Regions from separate parts of the Mesorhizobium sp. M0500 genome, predicted to be linked through region 2. Evidence: predicted binding sites of a transcription regulator. Region 2 holds the regulator's gene; each other region holds the start of a gene.

Region 1 (7,442 bases), on a different contig from region 2:
CGACGAGGTCCGGCACCGTCCCGATATAGCGCGACTGCGGCCGGATCAGCCGTCCGCTCGTTTGCTGCTCGCGCGCATGGGCAATCCAGCCGGCGACGCGCCCGGCAGCAAAGACATTGGTGAACGCCTCTTTCGGAAAGCCCGCCGCTTCCAGCAGGAGCGCTGTGAAGAACTCGACATTGGTCTGGAGCGAGCGCGACGGCTTGGCGATGAGAAGCACTTCGAGCGCCGCTTGCTCCACGCTTTCGGCAAACGCCAGCCGGTGGCCGGCTTCGCCCTTGGCGCCGAGCTGCCGCACCACCGCTTTCAGCACGTCGGCACGCGGATCGCGCACACGGTAGATGCGATGCCCGAAGCCCATGATGCGGCGGCCACGCGCGATCTCGCCACGCAGCCAGCCGGCGGCGTCGCCATGCGCCTCGATCGCATCCAGCATCTCGATCACCGGACCTGGCGCGCCGCCATGCAGCGGCCCCTTGAGCGCTCCGAGCCCGGCCAGCACCGCCGAAGTAAGCCCGGCCTGCGTCGAAGCGACCACGCGCGCGGCGAAGGTCGATGCGTTGAGGCCGTGGTCGCAAACCGTCACGAGATAGGCATCGAGCGCCTTCGCCAATTTAGGCGAGGCCACAATGCCGGTCAGCATCCGCAGCATGTCGGCTGCATGATCGGCCTTGCTATCGGGCGCAATCGGGCTTTCGCCGCGCTGCAAGCGCAGCAAGGCCGGCGTCAGCACGGCAGGTGCCGCAACCAGCCGCAGCGCGTCCGACAATTTGCCGCCATCCGGCAGCAGGGCAATACCGGCGCGCATCGCGCTGTAGATATCGACGGATGCGAGAAACGGCAGCAAGGGTTTGATCTGCTCGAACACTTCGCTGCGCGCCCGACCGATCGCGTTCGCCAGCTCGCTGCCGTCGGGAAGATCGTCGAAAAAGCCGTCGAACAGCAGATGAACCACCTCGGCGTATTTCCAGCGGCCTGCCAGTTCGGGCAACGAATGGCCCCGGATGGTCAGGCGGCCACCAAGACCGTCAACATCGGAGAGCACCGTTTCCGCCGCCACCACATCATCGAGCCCATTCGCCATTGGTTTTCTCCTTGACCCTTTCCGGGTGGAAGATAAGGGTTGGTGACTCGACCATCAATCTTGATCAACGGAATCAACATGACAAGGCTGACATGACGGAGTGGCTGACGCGGGACGAAGCCCTGGAGCGTCTCAAGGTGCGAGCCCAGACCCTCTATGCCTATGTCAGCCGCGGACGCATCGGCGTGCGGCCGGACCGGGCGGATCCACGCCGCAGCCAGTATCGCGCCGACGATATCGCGGCGCTGGCGAGCCGCCGGGCTCGTGGCCGAAATCCCCAGGCAATCGCCGAAAGTGCAATTGCCTGGGGTGAGCCGGCGATCGCCACCACGATCTCGACCGTTTTGCATGGCCGCCTTGTCTATCGCGGCCAGGATGCGGTTGCTCTCTGCGAGGCTGCCACGCTGGAGCAGACGGCAAACCTGCTTTGGGCATCTGGCGCACCAGTGTCGTTCGTCTCGGCGAGCCGCCATGACAACGGCGCAACTGGCCGGCCGGCTGCCTTCGCGGAATTGGCCGCGTTGGCGGCCAACGGCCGGCCTTCGCTCGGCCGAAGATCGGCTTCGCTCAACCACGATGCGGCCGGCGCCATCGCCGCTTTGGCCCAGGCGCTCGGCGCGAATCCCGGAACTGGTGCCGTGCACGAAAGGCTGGCGCGGGGATGGTCGCTCGATGCGGCCGGCGCAGACTTGATCCGTCGCTCACTGGTACTGTTGGCCGATCACGAATTGAACGCATCGACCTTCGCCGCGCGGGTCGCCGCGTCCACCGGTGCACCTGTTTCGGCCTGCCTGCTTGCCGGCCTCGCCACGCTCTCCGGTCCGCGTCATGGCGGCGCCGCGGAGGCGGTCATGATGCTGGCGGAAGATGCGCAGAGATTGGGGCCGGATGCGGCTGTCGGACGCTGGCTCGGTCACGACAGGCCGCTGCCCGGATTTGGCCATCCGCTTTATCCCGACGGCGATCCGCGTGCGGAACCGTTGCTGGCCGCGATAGATGTCGATGATGGGCTGTTACGGCTTTGCGATGCGGCCTTTGCGGCAACGGGCATGCGCCCGAACGTCGATTTCGCTTTGGCCGCGCTGACGCGCGGTCTCCGTTTGCCGTCCGATGCGCCGTTCCGCCTGTTCGCGCTCGGCCGCAGCGTCGGCTGGGCCGCGCATGCCGTGGAGCAGGTGACAAGCAACGGCCTGATCCGGCCACGCGCCCGCTACCAGGGGCCGCTGCCGGAGCAGCTCTAGCCGCGCTGTTTGCGAAGTCTCAGCGGCGCCTGAGCGAAGGTTCGACGCGGCGCCTCGCCCCGGCAATCACGACATGGTGTCGAGCTTGCGCTGCATCGCGGCGATCTGCTCCTTCAGCTCCTGAAGGTCGTCGGGTTTTTCCGGCGTTTCCTTCCTGGCCGGTTCGGCCGGCGCTGCTGCCGGCGCCGAGCCCGCGGACGGGAACGGCGTGAACAGCCGCATGGCGTTCTGGAACATTTCCATGTTGCGCCGCGTCTGCTCCTCCAGCACCTTGATCGGCGTAGCGATCTTCATCATGTCCATCGGCGACTTGCCGAGGGCATCTTTCATCTGCTCGCGAAAGCGCTCCTGCTCCTTCGAGAAGGCCAGCATCGACTGCTCGAGAAAGCTCGGCACGATCATCTGCATCTGGTCGCCATAATAGGCGATGAGCTGACGCAGGAACGGGATCGGCAGCATGTTCTGCCCGTCCTTGTTCTCCAGCTCGAAGATGATCTGGGTCAGTACCGGATGCGTGATGTCGTCACCGGTCTTGGCGTCCTGGACAGTAAAGTCCTCGCCTCTTTTGACCATTTCAGCGAGATCCTCGAGCGTCACATAGGTGCTGGTGCCCGTATTGTAGAGACGGCGATTGGCATATTTCTTGATAACAATAGGTTCGTCTTTTGCGGCCATCTGCATCCTCCCCGGACACCGGGCAGCTTAAGTAAGCCGCCGGTAACGATTGCGCCTTTTTAAAGGATATGCGCAAAAGCGTCATGAATCCAAGCAGTTTGTGCAGTGCGGGAACATTTTATGCTGCGCAGCACGGATGGGCCGCCGTTGCAGCGACGGGCGGCATGCTTGCGGCAGTGGGACGCCATGCCCATTTCGGGTTTGACTCGGGTTGTGGAAAGGGCAAGAAAAGTCCCCGACGGCACCCGAAATCGTTCCCCGAAAGCCTGGAGAAGAACATGTCCGCTTCCAACGCCATCGTTGTCGCCAGTGCAGCACGCACGCCCGTCGGCTCCTTCAACGGCGCTTTCGCCAACACCCCAGCCCATGAATTGGGTGCCGTCGCCGTCAGGGAAGCGCTGGTCCGTGCCGGCGTCGACGGCAAGGAGGTGGACGAGGTCATCCTCGGCCAGATCCTGACCGCGGCTCAAGGACAGAACCCGGCGCGGCAGGCGGCTATGGCCGCCGGCGTGCCGCAGGAGGCGACCTCCTGGGGCCTGAACCAGCTCTGCGGCTCCGGCTTGCGCGCCATCGCGCTCGGCATGCAGCAGATCGCCCAGGGCGATGCAAAAATCATCGTTGCCGGCGGCCAGGAATCGATGTCAATGGCTCCGCATGCGCAACATCTGCGCGGTGGCGTCAAGATGGGCGATTTCAAGCTGATCGACACCATGATCAAGGACGGCCTGACCGATGCCTTCTATGGCTATCATATGGGCAACACCGCTGAGAACGTCGCCCGCCAGTTCCAGATCACCCGCGACGACCAGGACCAGTTCGCACTGGCTTCCCAGAACAAGGCCGAGGCCGCGCAGAAAGCCGGGAAATTCAAGGACGAGATCGTTGCCTTTACAGTCAAGGGCAGGAAGGGCGACACCGTAGTCGACCAGGATGAATACATCCGCCACGGCGCGACAATCGATGCCATGACCAAGCTCAAGCCCGCCTTCGACAAGGAAGGCACGGTGACTGCTGCCAATGCTTCCGGCATCAACGACGGCGCCGCCGCCGTGGTGCTGATGACCGAAGCGGAAGCCGCAAGGCGCGGCATCACACCGCTGGTGCGTATCGTTTCCTGGGCGACCGCCGGTGTCGACCCGCAGATCATGGGGACGGGACCGATCCCCTCCTCGCGCAAGGCGCTGGCCAAGGCCGGCTGGTCGGTTGGCGACCTCGATCTGGTCGAAGCCAACGAGGCCTTTGCCGCGCAGGCCTGCGCCGTCAACAAGGACATGGGCTGGGATCCGGCCATCGTCAACGTCAATGGCGGCGCCATCGCCATCGGCCATCCGGTCGGCGCCTCGGGCGCCCGCATCTTCAACACGCTGGTCTACGAGATGCGCCGCAGAAGTGCCAGGAAAGGCCTTGCCACGCTGTGCATCGGCGGCGGCATGGGTGTTGCCATGTGCGTGGAAGCAATGGGATGAATGGCAAATTGTGAATGGTGAATGGAAGATCGGAGGGCTTACGCAATAATCATTCCCCATTCCCCATTCACCATTCACTCTGGGAGGGAAACGCATGACAAAGGTTGCAATCGTCACAGGCGGGTCGCGCGGCATCGGCGCGGCGATATCGGTCGCCTTGAAAAGCGCCGGCTATTCGGTCGCCGCAAACTACGCCGGCAATGAAGAAGCGGCGGCAAAGTTCAAGGCCGCGACCGGCATCCCGGTCTATAAATGGTCCGTCGCCGACTACGAGGCCTGCGCCGCCGGCATCAAACAGATCGAAGCCGATCTCGGTCCCGTCTCGGTGCTGGTCAACAATGCCGGCATCACTCGTGACGCGATGTTCCACAAGATGACGCGCGAGCAATGGAAAGAGGTCCTCGACACCAACCTTTCCGGCGTCTTCAACATGACGCATCCGTTGTGGGGCGGCATGCGCGACCGCAAGTTCGGTCGCATCATCACCATCTCCTCGATCAACGGCCAGAAAGGCCAGGTCGGCCAGGTCAATTATTCGGCCTCGAAGGCCGGCGATATCGGCTTCACCAAGGCACTGGCCCAGGAAGGCGCGCGCGCCGGCATCACCGTCAACGTCATTTGCCCTGGCTACATCGCCACCGAGATGGTCAAGGCAATGGACGAGAAGGTCCTCAACGAGCGCGTCATCCCGCACATCCCGGTCGGCCGTCTCGGCGAGCCGGAGGAAATCGCGCGCTGCGTCGTCTTCCTCGCTTCCGACGATGCCGGTTTCATCACCGGCTCGACCATATCAGCCAATGGCGGCCAGTACATCGCCTGATCGTTTATCTTTACGTTGAGACAGATACGCGCTTGGACGAACGGGCCTGCAAAACGGCCCGTTTCTATAGCGGTCTTCCCGTTGCAAGATCTCGATGCGGCACGCTGCCCCAATCCGGCACGCAAAGGTTAACGGCCGCTGCGCAGCCTATGCAAAAACCGCCCGGCAGCCTGTGGATTCTCGGTGGAAAAGCTGTTCACAACACAACATGCAGCGGTGAACAAACCAAGAAACTTCGGCTATCTCTGATTCGTCGCCGATTCGTTCCGGCTTTGAGCGGAACGTTAACGGCGAGAGCTGAAAACACCCTCGAAATGATTGAAGCGCGTTAGGAAACATCAATAATTTCATAATGTTGTGCGAAGCAGATTGGCCAGCCACGACCATTCACCGGCAAAGGTTAACCGCAGTGCTCGCTTGGATGCCACTTGCATAAATCGGGCCAGTTTCCGTGATTCAGCATGTGGTGAGACTCGCCGACAGAAAACCCAGATGTAGCCGTGAACAAACCCTGAATCAGCGCGAGTCAGTGATTCGTCGCTGATTCGTTCCAGACTCGTTCCAACTGTTAATCGGGAACAGATTTTCTGGCTTCGAACCAACCAATCGGCCTGCCCTCGGCATATTCCGCTTTCGCTTCGCGCCCGAAATCCCTATGTGTCGCCTGTCATACGCGGCCAATATGGGCGCGCTCCCGACAATGCGAGGCAGAGAGCCTTATTTCCAGGCCGATGAACATCTATCCGAAACACACTGAACCGCTGATCCTGTCGGGTCGAGACGTGACGGCCGTGCTCGGCCCGACCAATACCGGCAAGACCCATCTCGCGATCGAGCGCATGGTGGCGCACGAAAGCGGCGTCATCGGCCTGCCGCTCAGGCTGCTTGCCCGCGAGGTCTATACGCGCGTCTGCGAGAAGGTCGGCGCCCATAAGGTGGCGCTCATCACCGGCGAGGAAAAGATCCAGCCGGCGGGCGCGAAATACTCGGTCTGCACCGTGGAAGCGATGCCGCGCGAGACCGACGCCGCCTTCGTTGCCATCGACGAGGTCCAGCTCGCCGGCGATCTCGAACGCGGACACATCTTCACCGATCGCATCCTGCATCTGCGCGGCCGCCAGGAGACGCTGCTGCTCGGCGCCGCCACCATGCACGGCATTCTGCAGCGCCTGCTGCGGGGCGTGTCGGTAGTGACGCGACCACGCCTGTCGCATCTTGCCTATGTCGGCTCGAAGAAGCTGACCCGCCTGCCGCGGCGCACGGCGATCGTCGCCTTCTCGGCCGACGAGGTCTATGCCATCGCTGAGCTGATCCGCCGCCAGCAGGGCGGTGCCGCCGTCGTGCTCGGCGCACTCAGCCCGCGCACCCGCAACGCCCAGGTGGCGCTGTTCCAGTCGGGCGACGTCGACTACCTCGTCGCCACCGACGCCATCGGCATGGGCCTCAACCTCGACCTCGACCACGTCGCCTTCGCCCAGAATCGCAAATTCGACGGCTACCAGTACCGCAACCTGACGGCGGCCGAGCTCGGCCAGATTGCCGGCCGCGCCGGCCGGCATCTGCGCGACGGCACCTTCGGCGTCACCGGCCAGGTCGATCCGCTGGATGATGAACTGGTCAACAAGATCGAGGCGCATGATTTCGATCCGGTGAAAGTGCTGCAGTGGCGTACCGCGCATTTCAATTTCGCCAGCCTCGATGCGCTGAAGCGCTCGATTGAGACCAACGCCCCGGTAGAAGGCCTGACGCGCGCACTGCCGGCAGTAGACGCGCAGGCGCTCGAGCATCTGTCGCGCGACGACGACATCCGGGCACTCACCACCGATGCCAGGCGCGTGGCGCTGCTTTGGGAAGCCTGCGCGCTGCCCGACTACAGGAAGATCGCGCCGGCCCAGCATGCCGACTTGATCGCCTCCATCTACATGGACCTTGCCAGGCATGGCCATGTCGACGAGAACTACATGGCCGAGCAGGTGCGCCGTGCCGACACAACCGAAGGCGACATCGACACGCTGTCGCACAGGATTGCCCAGATCCGCACATGGACCTTCGTTTCCAACCGGCCCGGCTGGCTGGCCGATCGGGCACACTGGCAGGAAAAGACGCGCGAAATCGAAGACAGATTGTCGGATGCGCTGCATGAGCGGTTGACGAAA
Region 2 (7,442 bases):
CTGCGGACAGAGCGTGTAGGACGGCATCGCCACCGCATAGCCGCGATCAACAGGGCCAGCGGCAAGATGCGACCAGAAATTCTTGTCGAATTCCATCCAGTAGCCGCCATGAACGAACACCACGAGTCCCTTGGGCTTGATGGCCGGCAGGAAAAGATCGAGCCGGTTGCGTGGGTTGTCGCCATAGGCCATGTCGAGCCGCGCCCTGCCCTCGGTCGAAAGCACGTCGCGGAAAACCCGCGCGGGCTCGATCCAGGCCGCCGGCCAGCGATCGCTGCCGGCTATGTTGGCGCCGTTGGCATAGGCGTTGTCCCAATCGGCAATGTGACGTTCGAACACCCTGCGCCCTCCCTGGCAATATGGCCTTGCAACGTAGCCGTGAGCATCGCGCGGCACGTCGTCGCCAGCCTCACGATTCCAGCTCTCGCATCAATCTCAAGTGACAGCTGCTTTGATGGCGAAGCGCGCATCCTTCCACGCACCGGTGCGCAGGATATCCTCAAGCACTTTGACGGCCTGCCAGACATCGGCATAGCCGACATAGAGCGGGGTGAAGCCGAAGCGCATGGTCGATGGCGCGCGAAAATCGCCGATCACGCCACGTTCGATCAGCGCGCGCATGACCTGGTAGCCATGCTCATGCATGAATGAAATCTGGCTGCCGCGTTTTTCCCCATCGCGCGTGCTTTCGAGCGTGAGCCCGTAAGTGCCGCACTTTGCCTCGACAAGCTCGATGAACAGATCCGCCAGCGCGATGCTCTTCTTGCGCACCGCCGTCATGTCGACATCGTTCCAGATGTCGAGCGCGCCCTTCAGCGTGCGCATCGACAGGACCGGCTGGGTGCCGCACAGAAACCGGCGGATGCCGGTGCCGGCCGCATAGCCTGGCTCGAAGGCGAAGGGCCGTGCATGGCCCCACCAGCCGGTGAGCGGCTGCTGGATGTCGGAAAGATGCCGCTCAGCCGCATAGATGAAGGCAGGCGCGCCCGGGCCGCCATTCAGATATTTGTAGGTGCAGCCAACGGCAAAATCGGCGTTTGCCTTGTCGAGCTCGACTGGCATCGCGCCGGCGGTGTGGCAGAGATCCCAGACGATCATCGCCCCGGCTTCCTGAGCCCTGCGCGTCAGCGTCGGCATGTCGCGCAGTTCGCCCGACTTGTAGTTGACGTGGTTGACCAGCACCACGGCGGTGCGTTCGTCGATCAGCTCTTCGATGGTCGGCGCGTCGACCCCCGAGAGGCGCAGCAGCGTATCTTTTCGCGTCGAAACCACACCCTCGGCCATGTAGAGGTCCGTCGGAAAACTATCGCCCTCGGCGACGATGACCTGCCGCTCCGGTCGCATGGCCATGGCGGCGTGCAGCAGCTTGTAGATGTTGACTGATGTCGTGTCGCAGACCACCGTCTGGCCGGCCGCGGCACCGATCAGGCGCCCGAGCTGGTCGCCAAGTTCAAGCGGCATGTTGAACCAGCCGGCCGTGTTCCATGCGCGGATGAGATCATGCGACCATTCTTCGGGTCGCGGCCTTGTGCAGTTCATCGAAAGCGGCACGTGAAGCAGCTCCTAGCGAATTGCCGTCAAGATAGATCACTCCTTGCGGCAACACAAAGCGGTCGCGCATCGCGCGCAGCGGATCCGCGGCATCCATCGCTTTTATGGCCACGAGATCGGGAATTCCTGTCATGATTTGTCTGCTCCCCCAAGATCCAACGCAACGCAGGACACGCATCGACTGTTCTTCCATTACCTGGTTATGCGCAGCAAGGCTCCACCGGCGAGAAGCAGCCTGACCAGGCGGTGGAAACTTAACCGCGAGGTTGGCGTTTTGAGTTCGTTTCGTTCACGGTGCATTGACCAAACCGCACAGTCGATAGGGGTTCACTTCCGTGCCCTTTGCCGACCGACGGCCGATGCCAGTGCCGCCTTCTAGGAGGCCAGAAGGGCGCAAACGAAAGCAGAATCAAGGCGATGAGGCTCGCGGCGGTGAAAATGCGGTACGCCGGTAGGGGACGTCGTTTGTTTCCCGAGCCTTAACGCATTCATTAAACTTTAAACAGTTGCGGAACACAACTGGAACAGATAGTGTTTGTTCTGGGTTTGTTTTTCTGATTCTGTTGGGGGTCGCTATGCTGACACGCAAACAACACGAACTGCTTATGTTCATCCACGAAAGGTTGAAGGAAAGCGGTATCCCGCCTTCATTCGACGAGATGAAGGAAGCGCTCGACCTGGCTTCCAAATCCGGAATCCACCGGCTGATTACGGCGCTGGAGGAGCGCGGCTTCATTCGCCGTTTGCCCAATCGGGCCCGTGCGCTGGAGGTGCTGCGCCTGCCTGACTCGATCGCCCCCGGCCTCAATGCGGCACGCAAGTTCTCGCCGAGTGTCATCCAGGGCAGTCTTGGGCAAGGCGGTTCTCGGCAAGGCAAGCCGTCATCGTCGCGCGTGCCCGCAGCCGGAAATGACGACGATGTCGTCGCCGCCGTTTCGATCCCGGTGATGGGCCGCATCGCCGCTGGTGTGCCGATCGATGCCATCCAGCACCAGACGCATTCGATTTCGGTTCCGCCGGATATGATCATGGGCGGCGAGCACTATGCGCTCGAGGTCAAAGGCGATTCGATGATCGAGGCCGGCATTTTCGACGGCGACACGGTGATCATCCGCAATGCCGATACGGCGAGCCCCGGTGAGATCGTGGTGGCACTGGTCGACGAGGAGGAAGCGACGCTGAAGCGGTTCCGCCGCAAGGGCGCCTCGATCGCCCTGGAAGCCGCCAATCCGGCCTACGAGACGCGCATCTTCGGACCAGACAGGGTCAAGGTGCAGGGCAAGCTCGTCGGACTGATCCGCCGCTACTGAGCTCCGCCCTTGGCGCCGGCTTTGGGGTTGTCGGCCCTGCGGTATGGCGGCAGGCCCCGTGCCGCGCGTGAAAATTTCCGCTGCACGTGCCAGGGCCGGTATGATTTTTCGACGGCAAAGCGGATCTCGGCGCGCGTTGCCGCTTGTGGATCGAAATAGACGGCGGCACTTCCCGCGCGCGCCAGTTGCCGTTTGGTGACGACGAGGACCAGCCGGTCGTAGTAGCAGGGGTTATGGGCGGTGGCGTCGTCGATGACGATCAAGCTGGCAAAGGCGCAGGCTGGCCGCGCAATATCGCGGTCCTTGGCTTGCGCGATGATCGCGCCGGATGGATGCCTGGCAAGGCAGAGGCCGTCCGTGCAAATGAACGGCATGCCCGGCGGTAGGTCGGCCGGATCGGCAATGTCGAATTGCGGGTCGTTCTTTCCAGGTGTTTCCGGCGCGACGATAGCCTCTGATGTGAGCGCGCGTTTCCAGTTGTCGATGGTGAACTCATTCGGGCGTGCCCGGTTGACCGCGAGTTCACCGCTGCCGATCGGCAGCGCGACCAGCCGTGCGTCCTCCGAGACCAATACGTCGGGTATGCGTGTCTGCGTTGTCGTCAGCAAGCCGGCGAGCGCAAAAGGAAGTGCCGCCAGCCGCAACCAGGTCGTCGCCATGCTGGCAATGACGAGGGCGATCGTCACCAGAAGGACGGATCTCAGCGAAATCAGCCCGACCGCATCGATCGGCGAGCGCTCCGAGATCCACCCGGACAGGGCGATCATCGCCGTCAGCCCCTTGCCCATGACATAGAGGAAAGGGCCATCCGCACCGAACGGCATCGCCAGCGCGCTGAGAACGGCGAAGGGCATGACGACCAGTGAGACGATGGGCATGATGGCCAGATTGGCGAACAGGCTGAGCGGCGCCACGCGCTGGAAATGCCATATGGCGAAAAGCGCCGTGGCGCTCCCTGCAATGATCGAGGTCATGGCCAGACCGCACATGCCCAGCAGGACCTTTCGAGTGGCAAAGCGTAGCGGCGACCGCCGCGGCGGCGGCGTGGTGGCCCTGCCGGCGCGGTAATCGGACCAGCCTGCATAGGCGCCGACAAGGGCCGCCGTCGCGGCGAAGGACATCTGGAAACTCGGACCGACCACCTCGTGCGGCGACACCAGGATGACCGCGATGGCCGAGATCGCCAGGTTGCGCATGGTGAGCGCGGCCCGGTCGAACAGCACGGCGATAAGCATCACCGCCAGCATGATGAAGCTGCGTTCGGCTGCCACGACAATGCCCGAAAAGACGAGGTAGGCCGCAATCGAAAAAAGCGCGGCGGCCGCGGCATATTTCTTGACCGGCCGTCGCGATGAGAAATCGGGAAACAGCGCAAAGGCACCCCGCAGCAGCGCCATGATGGTGCCGGCGACCAACGCCATATGCAGCCCCGAGATGGAGATGATGTGGTAGATGCCGGTGCGCCGCATCGCTTCGTTGATCTCCTCGGGAATGCCGGCGCGCACGCCGACGATCAGCGCAGCAGCAATCTCGCCCTCGGCACCGCCGATGCGGCTGCGGATATGGTCGGCGATGGATTCGCGCGCGTCTTCGATCGCGGAAGAAAGCTGCGCGGCAAGCGGCATGCTGCCCGACGACACGACTTTCGGATTGCCGAGAAAAAAGCCGCTGCCGCCGATACCGGCGAAATAGCTGTCGAAGGAGAAATCATAGCTGTCGGGCCGCACCGGGCCGGTCGGCGGCAGCAGCCGCACATAGCCGGTGATCTCGGAACCGGCGGTCAGCTCAGCCGGTATCTTCATCGCCGAAACGCGGACCCGTTCCGGCATGTAGCGCAGTGTCGGCCTGGCGGTTGAGATCACATCGATTGTCAGCCTGATGCGGCCGCTCGCCATGGGCTCGTACGATACGACGCGACCCGTCAGCCGCGTCGAGATTTCGGAACCGAGCATATGCGTTCCGACACGCCATGTCTCGAACTTGGCGGCAAGTACGCCAAGCGCGCAGAGCAGTGCCACCATGAAGCACAGGCGCGTCCTGGGCCATGACCGCGAGACGACGGCACAAAGGGCCGCGAGGAGCGCGATTGCGATCGGCTGTGGAAAGGCCGGCTCCACCGACAGCCCGAAATATACGACCACCCCGCATGCGAGGAACACCGGCACCAGCAGGAAGGCGATGCCGCGGTCGAGTTCCAGACCGGCTGCCGTGGTTACGCTGTTGCGGATACGGGACGGTGACGGGAGGCGGAAACGCCTGGGCAGGCGTACGATGGGCTCGCCCGCGGGCACGAGAACCGTTGCTGGGTCGCTGGCCGGCAGCGACGGAGCATCGAAGCGCGGAGCGGGTAGCAATGCCGGTGCCGGCAGGACAGGCGGGGGAGCGGCAAACAGCAAGCGTTCGCTGACGCCGCTGCCAACGTCCTCGCCCTCGCCCGCACCACGGCCTCGCACAGCCATCGGGTCTGCCCCTTGCGCCCTCGACCTCCTATGCTACATGAACGCGCAACGCGCGAAAGTCCGCAAACCCACTTCCTTCGCCCGCCTGAGAGTTCCATGCCCGATAAGGTCGTCACCCGTTTTGCCCCCTCGCCCACCGGCTATCTGCACATTGGCGGCGCGCGCACGGCGCTGTTCAACTGGCTGTATGCCAAGCACACAGGCGGCACGATGCTGCTGCGCATCGAGGACACCGACCGCGAGCGCTCCACCGATGCGGCGACGGCAGCCATTCTCGACGGACTTTCCTGGCTCGGACTCACCTGGGACGGCGCACCTGTCTCGCAGTTCGAGCGCGCGCCGCGCCATCGCGAGGTGGCCGAGGAGCTGGTGCGCTCGGGCAAGGCCTATTACTGCTACGCGACGCCGGCGGAGCTGGAGGCGATGCGCGAGGCAGCGCGAGCCAAGGGGCTGCCGCCCCGCTATGATGGGCGCTGGCGCGACCGCGACCCGTCGGAGGCGCCGCCCGGCGCCAAGGGGGCGATCCGCATCAAGGCGCCGACAGACGGCGAGACGGTGGTGCATGACCGCGTCCAGGGCGACGTGCGCTTTCCCAACAAGGATCTCGACGATTTCATTATTCTGCGCTCGGACGGCAATCCCACCTACATGCATGCCGTCGTCGTCGACGATCACGACATGGGCATCACCCACATCATCCGCGGCGACGATCATTTGACCAACGCCGCACGCCAGACCGTAATCTATCAGGCCATGGGCTGGGAGGTGCCGTCGATGTCGCATATCCCGCTGATCCACGGTGCCGACGGCGCCAAGCTGTCGAAGCGGCACGGTGCGCTTGGCGTCGAAGCCTATCGGGCCATGGGCTACCTGCCGGAGGCGCTGCTCAACTATCTGGCGAGGCTTGGCTGGAGCCACGGCGACGATGAGATCATGTCGATCGCCGACATGATTACATGGTTCGACATTGGCGACGTCAACAAGGGCGCCGCCCGTTTCGACTTCGCCAAGCTCGAGGCACTTAACGGCGTGCATATGCGCCGGATGAACGACGCGGCGCTGCTCGACATCTTCATCGCCACTCTGCCCTATCTTGAAGGCGGCCCAGCAATCGCCGCGCGCCTCGACGACAGACGCAGGGCGCAACTGCTTGCCGCTTTGCCGGGCCTGAAGGAGCGCGCCAAGACGCTGGTCGAACTTGCTGAAGGGGCTGCATTCCTTTTCGTCGAGCGGCCGGCGCCGGTCGACGAGAAGGCGGCGGCGCTGCTCAGCGGTGAGGCGCGCGCGATCCTGCGGGGCGCTCATGCGGCACTAGCCACGGTTTCGGAGTGGTCTGCCGCCTCAGCCGAAGCCGCGATCCGCGACTATGCGCAGGCCGCCGGCCATAAACTCGGCGCCGTGGCCCAACCTTTGCGCGCCGCGCTCACCGGCAAAAGTACCTCGCCAGGTGTCTTCGATGTGCTGGCCGTGCTTGGCCGCGAGGAAAGCCTGGCGCGGATCGCTGATCAAATCGATTAGCAAACTGGCCCAAGAAGATTGGCATTGAAAGGTGTGTTTCGCAGTGCAACATTGGGTCTTGGCCTAATCTGCCGCGCAGATTCAATTGCGGGCGCAAATGTGCGTATTCCGATGCTTTTGACGTGTTGGGTTCAGATATTTTGCCTTTGCCGGCCTGAGGAAACAAAAAGGAGTTTGCTATGACCGAACCTGCGACAAAAATGGAATTTGGCGGCAAAACCCAGGCATCGACGGCCAAGCTGGAACTCGGCGGCAAAATCCATGAATTCAAGATACGAAGTGGTTCGGTAGGACCTGACGTTATCGACATCGGTTCGCTCTACAACACCGCCGGCGTCTTTACCTACGATCCCGGTTTTACGTCGACTGCGAGCTGCGAATCGGAAATCACCTTCATCGATGGCGATGCCGGCATTCTTTTGCACCGCGGCTACCCGATCGACCAATTGGCCGAGCACGGCGACTTCCTCGAAGTCTGCTATCTCTTGCTCTATGGTGAACTCCCGACCAAGGCGCAGAAGGACGATTTCGACTACCGGGTGACGCGCCACACCATGGTGCATGAGCAGATGTCGCGCTTTTTCACCGGCTTCCGCCGTGATGC
Region 3 (7,442 bases), on a different contig from region 2:
CGGCGACGATCCGCTCCATATAGGCCGGTCCGAAATGGAAGGAGAGGCAGCGGTCGCCGGCACCATGCTCGTGACCGCATTCATAGCATGTGCCGGGATTGCCGAGCAGGAGCGCGCCCGGCGCCAGCATCGCCGTGCCCTCGCGCGCACGATAGCGGAAGGTGCCGTTGGTTACGGCGGCAACGCAGAAATCCCGATGCTCCTCCTCGAATGGCCTGTCGGCGGCGCTGGCGGTGCAGATGACATCCGACACCTGCCAGCCTCGGCCCGACGCCAGCCTGTGCGCGCTCGTCGTCATCGCCGAAACATAGCAACTTTTCCCAAGCGCAGAACCCCTGTGAGCCTCTATGCTTGCCGGTCTCCTGACAAGATGAGAGCGAAGCCATGTCCAATTCCTTTGCCAAGGCCCTGCACAGCGGTGGGCCCGTACCGGCCCTTGCCGAGAAACTGAATCTTTATGGCCGCTTCATCGGCGCCTGGACGTTCGACGCCACGCGCCATCTCGAGGACGGTCAGGTGCTGACCGGGCGCGGCGAAGTGCATTTCGGCTGGGTGCTCGAAGGCCGCGCGATCCAGGACGTATGGATCCTGCCTGCCCGTGACGCCGGCCCCTCGCCCTCGCTCGGCAAATGGACCTTCTATGGCACGACGTTGCGCGTCTACGATCCCGGCGTTGACGCCTGGCACATCTTCTGGAGCGATCCGCGCAATCAGTACTACAGCCGCCAGCTCGGCCGTGCCGAGGGCGACACCATCATCCAGCAAGGCGCAGACGGCACCGGATCTGCTGTGCGCTGGAGCTTTTCGCGCATCACCGAAAATTCGTTCCGCTGGCTGGGCGAACGCTCACAGGACGACGGCGCCACCTGGCGTCTCGAAGTCGAGTTTCTGGCGCGCCGGGCCGTCAGCCCCTGATCCGCACGGTTTCCACTGGCTCCGCTTTGCTCTACCAATCCCGTTATCCGGCTTTGCCGGCGGGGAGGGTCAGCATGCCGAGCTTCGACAGCCTGTTCAACGCCTTCGTCACCATACTGGTGACGATCGATCCGCCCGGCCTGGCGCCGCTCTTCCTCGCCGTGACCCGCGGCATGAACCGCGAGGAGCGCAACCAGGTCTCCGTGCGCGCCTCGGTCATCGCCTTCCTGGTAATGGCGTTGTTCGCAATCGCCGGCGCGTCGATCCTGTCAGTCTTCGGCATCACTCTGCCGGCCTTCCGCGTCGCCGGCGGCTTTCTGCTGTTCTTCATCGCCTTCGAAATGGTGTTCGAGCGCCGGCAGGACCGCAAGGAGAAGATCGGCGACGTCGCCATCACCAGGGACATGATCCACAACATCGCCGCCTTTCCGCTGGCGATCCCGCTTATTGCCGGTCCCGGCGCGATTTCGGCGACCGTCCTGCTCTCAAGCTCGTTTCAGGGTTTGGGGGCGCAGACAGCCCTTGTCGGCATCATCGCCATCTGCTTCGTCATCACCTACCTGGTGTTCGTGCTGTCAGAGCGCATCGACCGTATCCTCGGCCAAACCGGCCGTTCGATCCTGACAAGGCTGCTCGGCGTCATCCTGGCGGCGCTCGCCGTACAGTTCGTCGCCGACGGCATCAAGGCGCTGATGGCGACGTAGGGACAACCCTACTTCGCTGTCGTTTCAATGACTTCGAAGTCGTGGGTAATCTCGGCAGTCTTGGCCATCATTGCCGAGGCCGAGCAGTATTTGTCGATCGAAAGCCCGATCGCCCGCTTCACCTTGTCGTGTGATAGCGCCCGGCCCTTGACGACAAAATGCATGTGAATGCGGGTGAACACCCTGGGATCGGCTTCTGCACGGTCGGCATCGAGTTCGACCACGCAATCTTCGACCGCCTCGCGCCCCTTTTCGAGGATATGGACCACGTCATAGGCCGAGCAGCCGCCAGTGCCGATCAGCACCAGTTCCATTGGGCTCGGCCCCGGCGTCTTGCCCTCCGGCCCGAACGCAGTGCCTAGCACCAGCTTGTGCCCACTGGCGGACTCGCCAACGAAAGTGCGCTCCTCGACCCATTTGACCCTTGCCTTCACCTGATACGTCCTTTCACCGCTCAAACGCACAACGTCCCGAAAATCCAAGACAGATTTTCGGGACGCCATTTCGTGGCCAAGGTGCCGGCGCTTTTCGTCGCAAGGGCAGTCCGCCCCGAGAAATCAGAACGGGATTTCGTCGTCCAGCTCGCGCGACGAACCACCGCCGCCGCCCTTGTTGGCGCCACCGCGATTGAAACTTTCGCCCGGGCCGGACTGGCCGAAATCGGAACCGCGGCTCGCACCACCACCGGCATAGTTGCCGACCTGGCCGCCGCCCTCGCCCCGCGCATCGAGCATCTGCAGCTCGCCGCGGAATTTCTGCAACACGACTTCGGTCGTATAGCGGTCATTGCCGGTCTGGTCCTGCCATTTGCGCGTCTGCAGCTGGCCCTCGACATAGACCTTCATGCCCTTCTTCAGATACTGCTCGGCCACCTTGGCGATCTGGTCGTTGAAGATCACGACATTGTGCCACTCGGTCTTTTCCTTGCGCTCTCCGGATGTCTTGTCGCGCCAGCTTTCCGACGTCGCGATGCGGATGTTGACGACCGGGTCACCCGAATTCAAGCGGCGGATTTCAGGGTCCGCCCCGAGGTTGCCCACCAGAATGACCTTGTTGACGCTACCCGCCATGATACTTCTCCGCGCTCATCCGAAACCGAATTTTTGTCGCCGCACCTTACAGGCTATGGACAATCCCTGCCTGTCGTCGCTGCCTTTTCCCACAAGGTTTTTGTTCTCTTTTCGTTCTATAGGAGAGGCCCTGCACTGTCAATAGTTGTCAGTAAGAAGTAGTGTCTTGGCGTCGAATTTCCACAGACCATGGGATCGAGGCGAACGCATGAAGATGGTTGCGCACGACGATCAGCCGCAAGAAGAATGGCGGACGGGAGTAAAGACCCGCATGCATGTCTCGGCCTGCAACGGCGCAACTCAACTTTGCATATTCGAACAATGGGTCGAACCCGCGGTTGGCGCCCCGACACATTGGCACCCGGTCGAGGAAGTGCTTACCGTCATCGCTGGCAGGGCCGAGATGTGGATCGACGAAGAGCATCTCGTCTTGACTGCCGGACAGTCGCTTGTTGTTGCCGCGCACAGGCAACATGGCTTCCGAAACGTCGGCTCCGAATTGCTTCATATTCATGCTGTGCTCGCGTCACCAGTTTTCGAGGCGACGTTCAACGGATCCCCCGACATGGTGAGACGCTGGCCTCCAGCGAGTTTGTAAAACCTCGCCTGTCTTAAAAAACACCGCCTGTCTTAAAAAACACGGCTTGCCAAACCGATAAGTATTGACTTATGCCTTCGGCATGATCGAAGCAGACATTTTTCGGGCACTAGCGGATCCAACGCGTCGCGCCGTCTATGAGCGGCTCGCCGACGGCGAGATGACGGTGTCGGAACTGCGCACTGGCATACCGGTATCGCAGCCGGCGGTATCGCAACATCTCGCAGTGCTGCGCGGCGCCGGCCTCGTGGTCGAGCGCCGGGCCGGTCGCAATGCCTATTACCGCGTCGATCCGAAGGGGCTTGCGCCACTGCTCGGCTGGATCGAACGCTACCGTGCGTTCTGGCCAGAGCGCATCGAAAGACTCAAGACGGTTTTGAAGGACATGGACCAATGACCAGCCGAGGCACAGAACGCGCCGAAATGGCCGCAGACAAGATCGAGTTCGAGTGCGAGCTGCCCGAACCGCCGGAAAAGGTGTGGCGGGCGCTGACGGTGCCGGACCTGCTCGCGGCCTGGATGATGCCGAACGACATCAAGCCCGAAATCGGCAACCGCTTTGCCTTTAAAGCGCCGAATGCGCCGATCGAGTGCGAAATCCTCGACGCGGATCCCGGACGGCTGCTGCGCTATTCCTGGCGGGAGCGGCCGGCGCCCGGCGATACGCAGGTGCCGCCCGGCAGCCCCCTGGACAGCGCAATGAACGACAGCCCAGTGGACAGCATCGTCACCTTTACGCTCGACCGCACCGTTTCCGGCGGCACGCATCTGCGCATCGTCCATGATGGTTTTGCTCGGGCAGCAGTGCCGGAGATCGCGATGGCAGGCGCCGGTTGCCGGCTTTCGTTTGAAGCGCGCACTCCCAGACACAAGCAGATCGCCGCAAACACGCCGCGCCTCTTCCTGCGCGCGGCCTGAACGACAACAGTCAACGGAGAGAACCGATGAGCGGCCTTGCCAATCTGGTGCCAATGGTGATCGAGCAGTCGAGCCGCGGCGAACGCGCCTTCGACATTTTTTCGCGGCTGCTGCGCGAGCGCATCGTCTTCATCAACGGGGCGATCGACGACGGCACCTCGGCGCTGGTCTGCGCCCAGCTTCTGTCGTTGGAATCCGACAATCCCGACAAGGAGGTCTCGCTCTACATCAACTCGCCGGGTGGCGTGGTGACCAGCGGTTTCGCGATCTACGATACGATGCAGTATATCAGCTGCCCGGTCTCCACGGTTTGTATGGGCTTCGCCGCCTCGATGGCCTCGTTCCTTTTGATGGCCGGCACACCGGGGCGGCGGATCGCGCTACCCAACACCAGCATCGTGCTGCATCAGCCTCTCGGCGGTTTCCAGGGCCAAGCCTCCGATATCCAGCGCCATGCCGAGGGCATCCTTCGCACCAAGCGGCGCATGACCGATCTTTACGCCCGCCATTGCGGCCGCACCTACGAAGAAGTGGAACGCACGCTCGACCGCGACTTTTTCATGACCGCGCAGGAGGCCAAGGATTGGGGCCTCGTCGACCATGTTTTCGACACTCGCAAGCAGGCCGCATGAACGAGCTGGGCCGGCGGACGGAACTGACGCGATTGAGCGCCCGCAATTTCAGCGACATCGGTCTGGTCTTGCCGCTATCGCGGCACTATAGTCCGGCGATGACCGCCAGCCGCTCGTCCAGCCTGTTATGCCTTGCTATCGCTACCGTAGCCGGCACGAACATGCTGGTGGGTATGGCACTTGCCCAAGATAATTCGATGTCTTCGCAAAAGGGCGCCCTGCCCGGTGTGACCAGCGATTATCGCATCGCCGAGCCAGCGCCGCGGCCTGAGCCTGACGATATGGCTCCAGGCAGCGGCAACGGCACCTTCAAGATTGGCGATACCGACGTTCGGATTTCCGGTAGCATCACCATCGATGTCGCTACCGGCGGGATCAGGCCCTCCAGCCGCTAAGCTCGCCTGGTGTGAACCACAAATATTGCGCTTCAAACGAACAGCCCCGCCATTGCGTTTGCAACTGACGGGGCTTCTTGGATCTGAAATCCAAATTGCCGGGAGTGTACTGCCGGCATTTTATTTCGGATGCTTCGCGGCATTCAGCCGACGATCCGACTAGCAGTCTCTGATTTTATGGGGATCAGCAGGTCCGTTTGGCGGGCAGCGAAAACGCCTGACCCTGGCCACTTATACCTGCCGCGGCTCCAGCGACACGTGGAGCCTCAACGAACAATCCGGTGGAGTCATGCCTCTGCTCTCCTTCTGTTGGTTGCGACTGTCGTCGTCGAAGCGCTCATCGCATAACCCGCGGCGTCTCGCAGGCTAGCCCCAGGCCGCGAGGCCATCGAAAGACGGCCGGCTTCGTTGACGTCTGGAGTCTGCCCCCACGGTGCAGGGACGTCAACCTTGAATAGCCGATTACCGAAAAATGTGATCGCGAGACGTTTTGGGAAGCCGGCCCCACGGGCAGCTTTTGTCAGGAGCGTGTTCGGCCTTTGTTCTTTCCGCTTGCCCGTTCGCGCGAAAGGCGGTTAAACGCTTTGGTCGAGAGTTGTGGCGTCTCTCGAAAAGGCGGCGAAATTGCCTACATAGGGGGTGGTCGGGAAAACCCGCCCATCCCACGAATTCCAGATTCTGAGGCGGCGACCGGCGATGGCCGACCATAAATATCTCTCCATTCGCGGGGCACGCGAACACAATCTGAAGAATGTCGATCTCGACCTGCCGCGTGACAGCCTGATCGTCATGACCGGCCTGTCGGGGTCGGGCAAGTCGTCGCTTGCCTTCGACACCATCTACGCCGAGGGCCAGCGCCGCTATGTCGAGAGCCTTTCGGCCTATGCACGGCAATTCCTCGAAATGATGCAGAAGCCGGACGTCGACCAGATCGACGGCCTGTCGCCAGCCATCTCCATCGAGCAGAAGACCACCTCGAAGAACCCACGTTCGACGGTCGGCACCGTCACCGAGATCTACGATTATATGCGGCTTTTGTTCGCCCGCGTCGGTGTACCCTATTCGCCGGCCACCGGCCTGCCGATCGAGAGCCAGACGGTCTCGCAGATGGTCGACCGGGTGCTTGCAGTCGTGGAAGGCACCCGGCTGTTCATCCTGGCGCCGATGGTGCGCGGCCGCAAAGGCGAGTACCGCAAGGAGCTGCTGGAGCTGCAGAAGAAGGGTTTTCAGCGCGTCAAGGTCGATGGCGTCTTCTATGAGATCGCCGACGTGCCGGCGCTGGACAAGAAGTACAAGCACGACATCGACGTCGTCGTCGACCGCATCGTCGTGCGCGGCGATCTGGCGACGCGGCTCGCCGATTCCATCGAGACCGCGCTGAAGCTGGCCGACGGGCTGGCGGTGGCGGAATTTGCCGACAAGCCGCTCGACGCCAGCCAGACCGGCGAGGATTCGGTCAACAAATCGAAGAACGAGACGCATGAACGCATGCTGTTCTCGGAAAAGTTCGCCTGCCCGGTATCCGGCTTCACCATTCCCGAGATCGAGCCCAGGCTATTCTCCTTCAACAATCCGTTCGGCGCCTGCCCGACCTGCGACGGGCTCGGCAGCCAACGCGCCATTGATGCCAGCCTGGTCGTGCCCGACGAGAATGTCTCGCTGCGGGCCGGCGCCGTCAGCCCTTGGGCGAAGTCGAGTTCGCCCTACTATGCGCAGACGCTGGAAGCGCTGGGCGTTGCCTATGGCTTCAAGCTCGGCGACAAGTTCAAGGATTTGAGCGAGGAGGCAAAGCAAGCCGTCCTGCACGGCACCGGCGAGCGCGAAATCACCTTCCATTACGATGACGGCCTGCGCTCCTACAAGACGACGAAAACCTTCGAGGGCGTCATCCCCAACCTCGAGCGCCGCTGGAAGGAAACGGAATCCGCCTGGATGCGCGAGGAGATCGAGCGCTTCATGTCGGCCACGCCCTGCCCGGCCTGCCGCGGCTATCGGCTGAAGCCCGAGGCGCTCGCGGTCAAAATCGCCGGCAAGCACATTGGCGAGGTCACCGAGCTGTCGATCCGCAAGGCCGACCAGTGGTTCACCGACCTGCCTGCATCGCTCAACGACAAGCAGAATGAGATCGCGGTGCGCGTGCTCAAGGAAATCCGCGAGCGGCTGCGCTTCCTCAACGATGTCGGTCTCGACTATCTGACGCTGTCGCGCAA

The links. Region 2 encodes LexA, which represses DNA repair genes until DNA is damaged. Its sites were predicted from a motif close to TGTTCNNNNTGTGTTCNG; they were not measured.
Region 1: a site for LexA is predicted at 5,833-5,850, ahead of NKI70_RS04875 (helicase-related protein). Genes of this name have one in related genera too.
Region 3: a site for LexA is predicted at 2,791-2,808, ahead of NKI70_RS20385 (single-stranded DNA-binding protein). Genes of this name have one in related genera too.

Annotation. Positions count from the first base shown of each region.
Region 1 covers NZ_JAMYRB010000002.1:213,594-221,035, forward strand. Annotated here, with positions in the region: gene NKI70_RS04850 (citrate synthase/methylcitrate synthase) at 1-1,084, opposite strand, end outside; gene NKI70_RS04855 (citrate/2-methylcitrate synthase) at 1,177-2,325, shown strand; gene phaR (polyhydroxyalkanoate synthesis repressor PhaR) at 2,392-3,000, opposite strand; gene NKI70_RS04865 (acetyl-CoA C-acetyltransferase) at 3,279-4,466, shown strand; gene phbB (acetoacetyl-CoA reductase) at 4,561-5,286, shown strand; gene NKI70_RS04875 (helicase-related protein) at 6,018-7,442, shown strand, end outside.
Region 2 covers NZ_JAMYRB010000009.1:12,597-20,038, reverse strand. Annotated here, with positions in the region: gene NKI70_RS17950 (hormone-sensitive lipase) at 1-339, opposite strand, end outside; partial or broken gene kynU (kynureninase) at 436-1,684, opposite strand; gene lexA (transcriptional repressor LexA) at 2,127-2,861, shown strand; gene NKI70_RS17935 (ComEC/Rec2 family competence protein) at 2,855-5,320, opposite strand; gene gltX (glutamate--tRNA ligase) at 5,417-6,838, shown strand; gene gltA (citrate synthase) at 7,018-7,442, shown strand, end outside.
Region 3 covers NZ_JAMYRB010000011.1:104,535-111,976, reverse strand. Annotated here, with positions in the region: gene NKI70_RS20405 (helix-turn-helix transcriptional regulator) at 1-298, opposite strand, end outside; gene NKI70_RS20400 (hypothetical protein) at 385-915, shown strand; gene NKI70_RS20395 (MarC family protein) at 990-1,619, shown strand; gene NKI70_RS20390 (OsmC family protein) at 1,628-2,053, opposite strand; gene NKI70_RS20385 (single-stranded DNA-binding protein) at 2,177-2,689, opposite strand; gene NKI70_RS20380 (cupin domain-containing protein) at 2,898-3,287, shown strand; gene NKI70_RS20375 (ArsR/SmtB family transcription factor) at 3,370-3,684, shown strand; gene NKI70_RS20370 (SRPBCC family protein) at 3,711-4,205, shown strand; gene NKI70_RS20365 (ATP-dependent Clp protease proteolytic subunit) at 4,232-4,837, shown strand; gene NKI70_RS20360 (hypothetical protein) at 4,834-5,232, shown strand; gene uvrA (excinuclease ABC subunit UvrA) at 5,929-7,442, shown strand, end outside.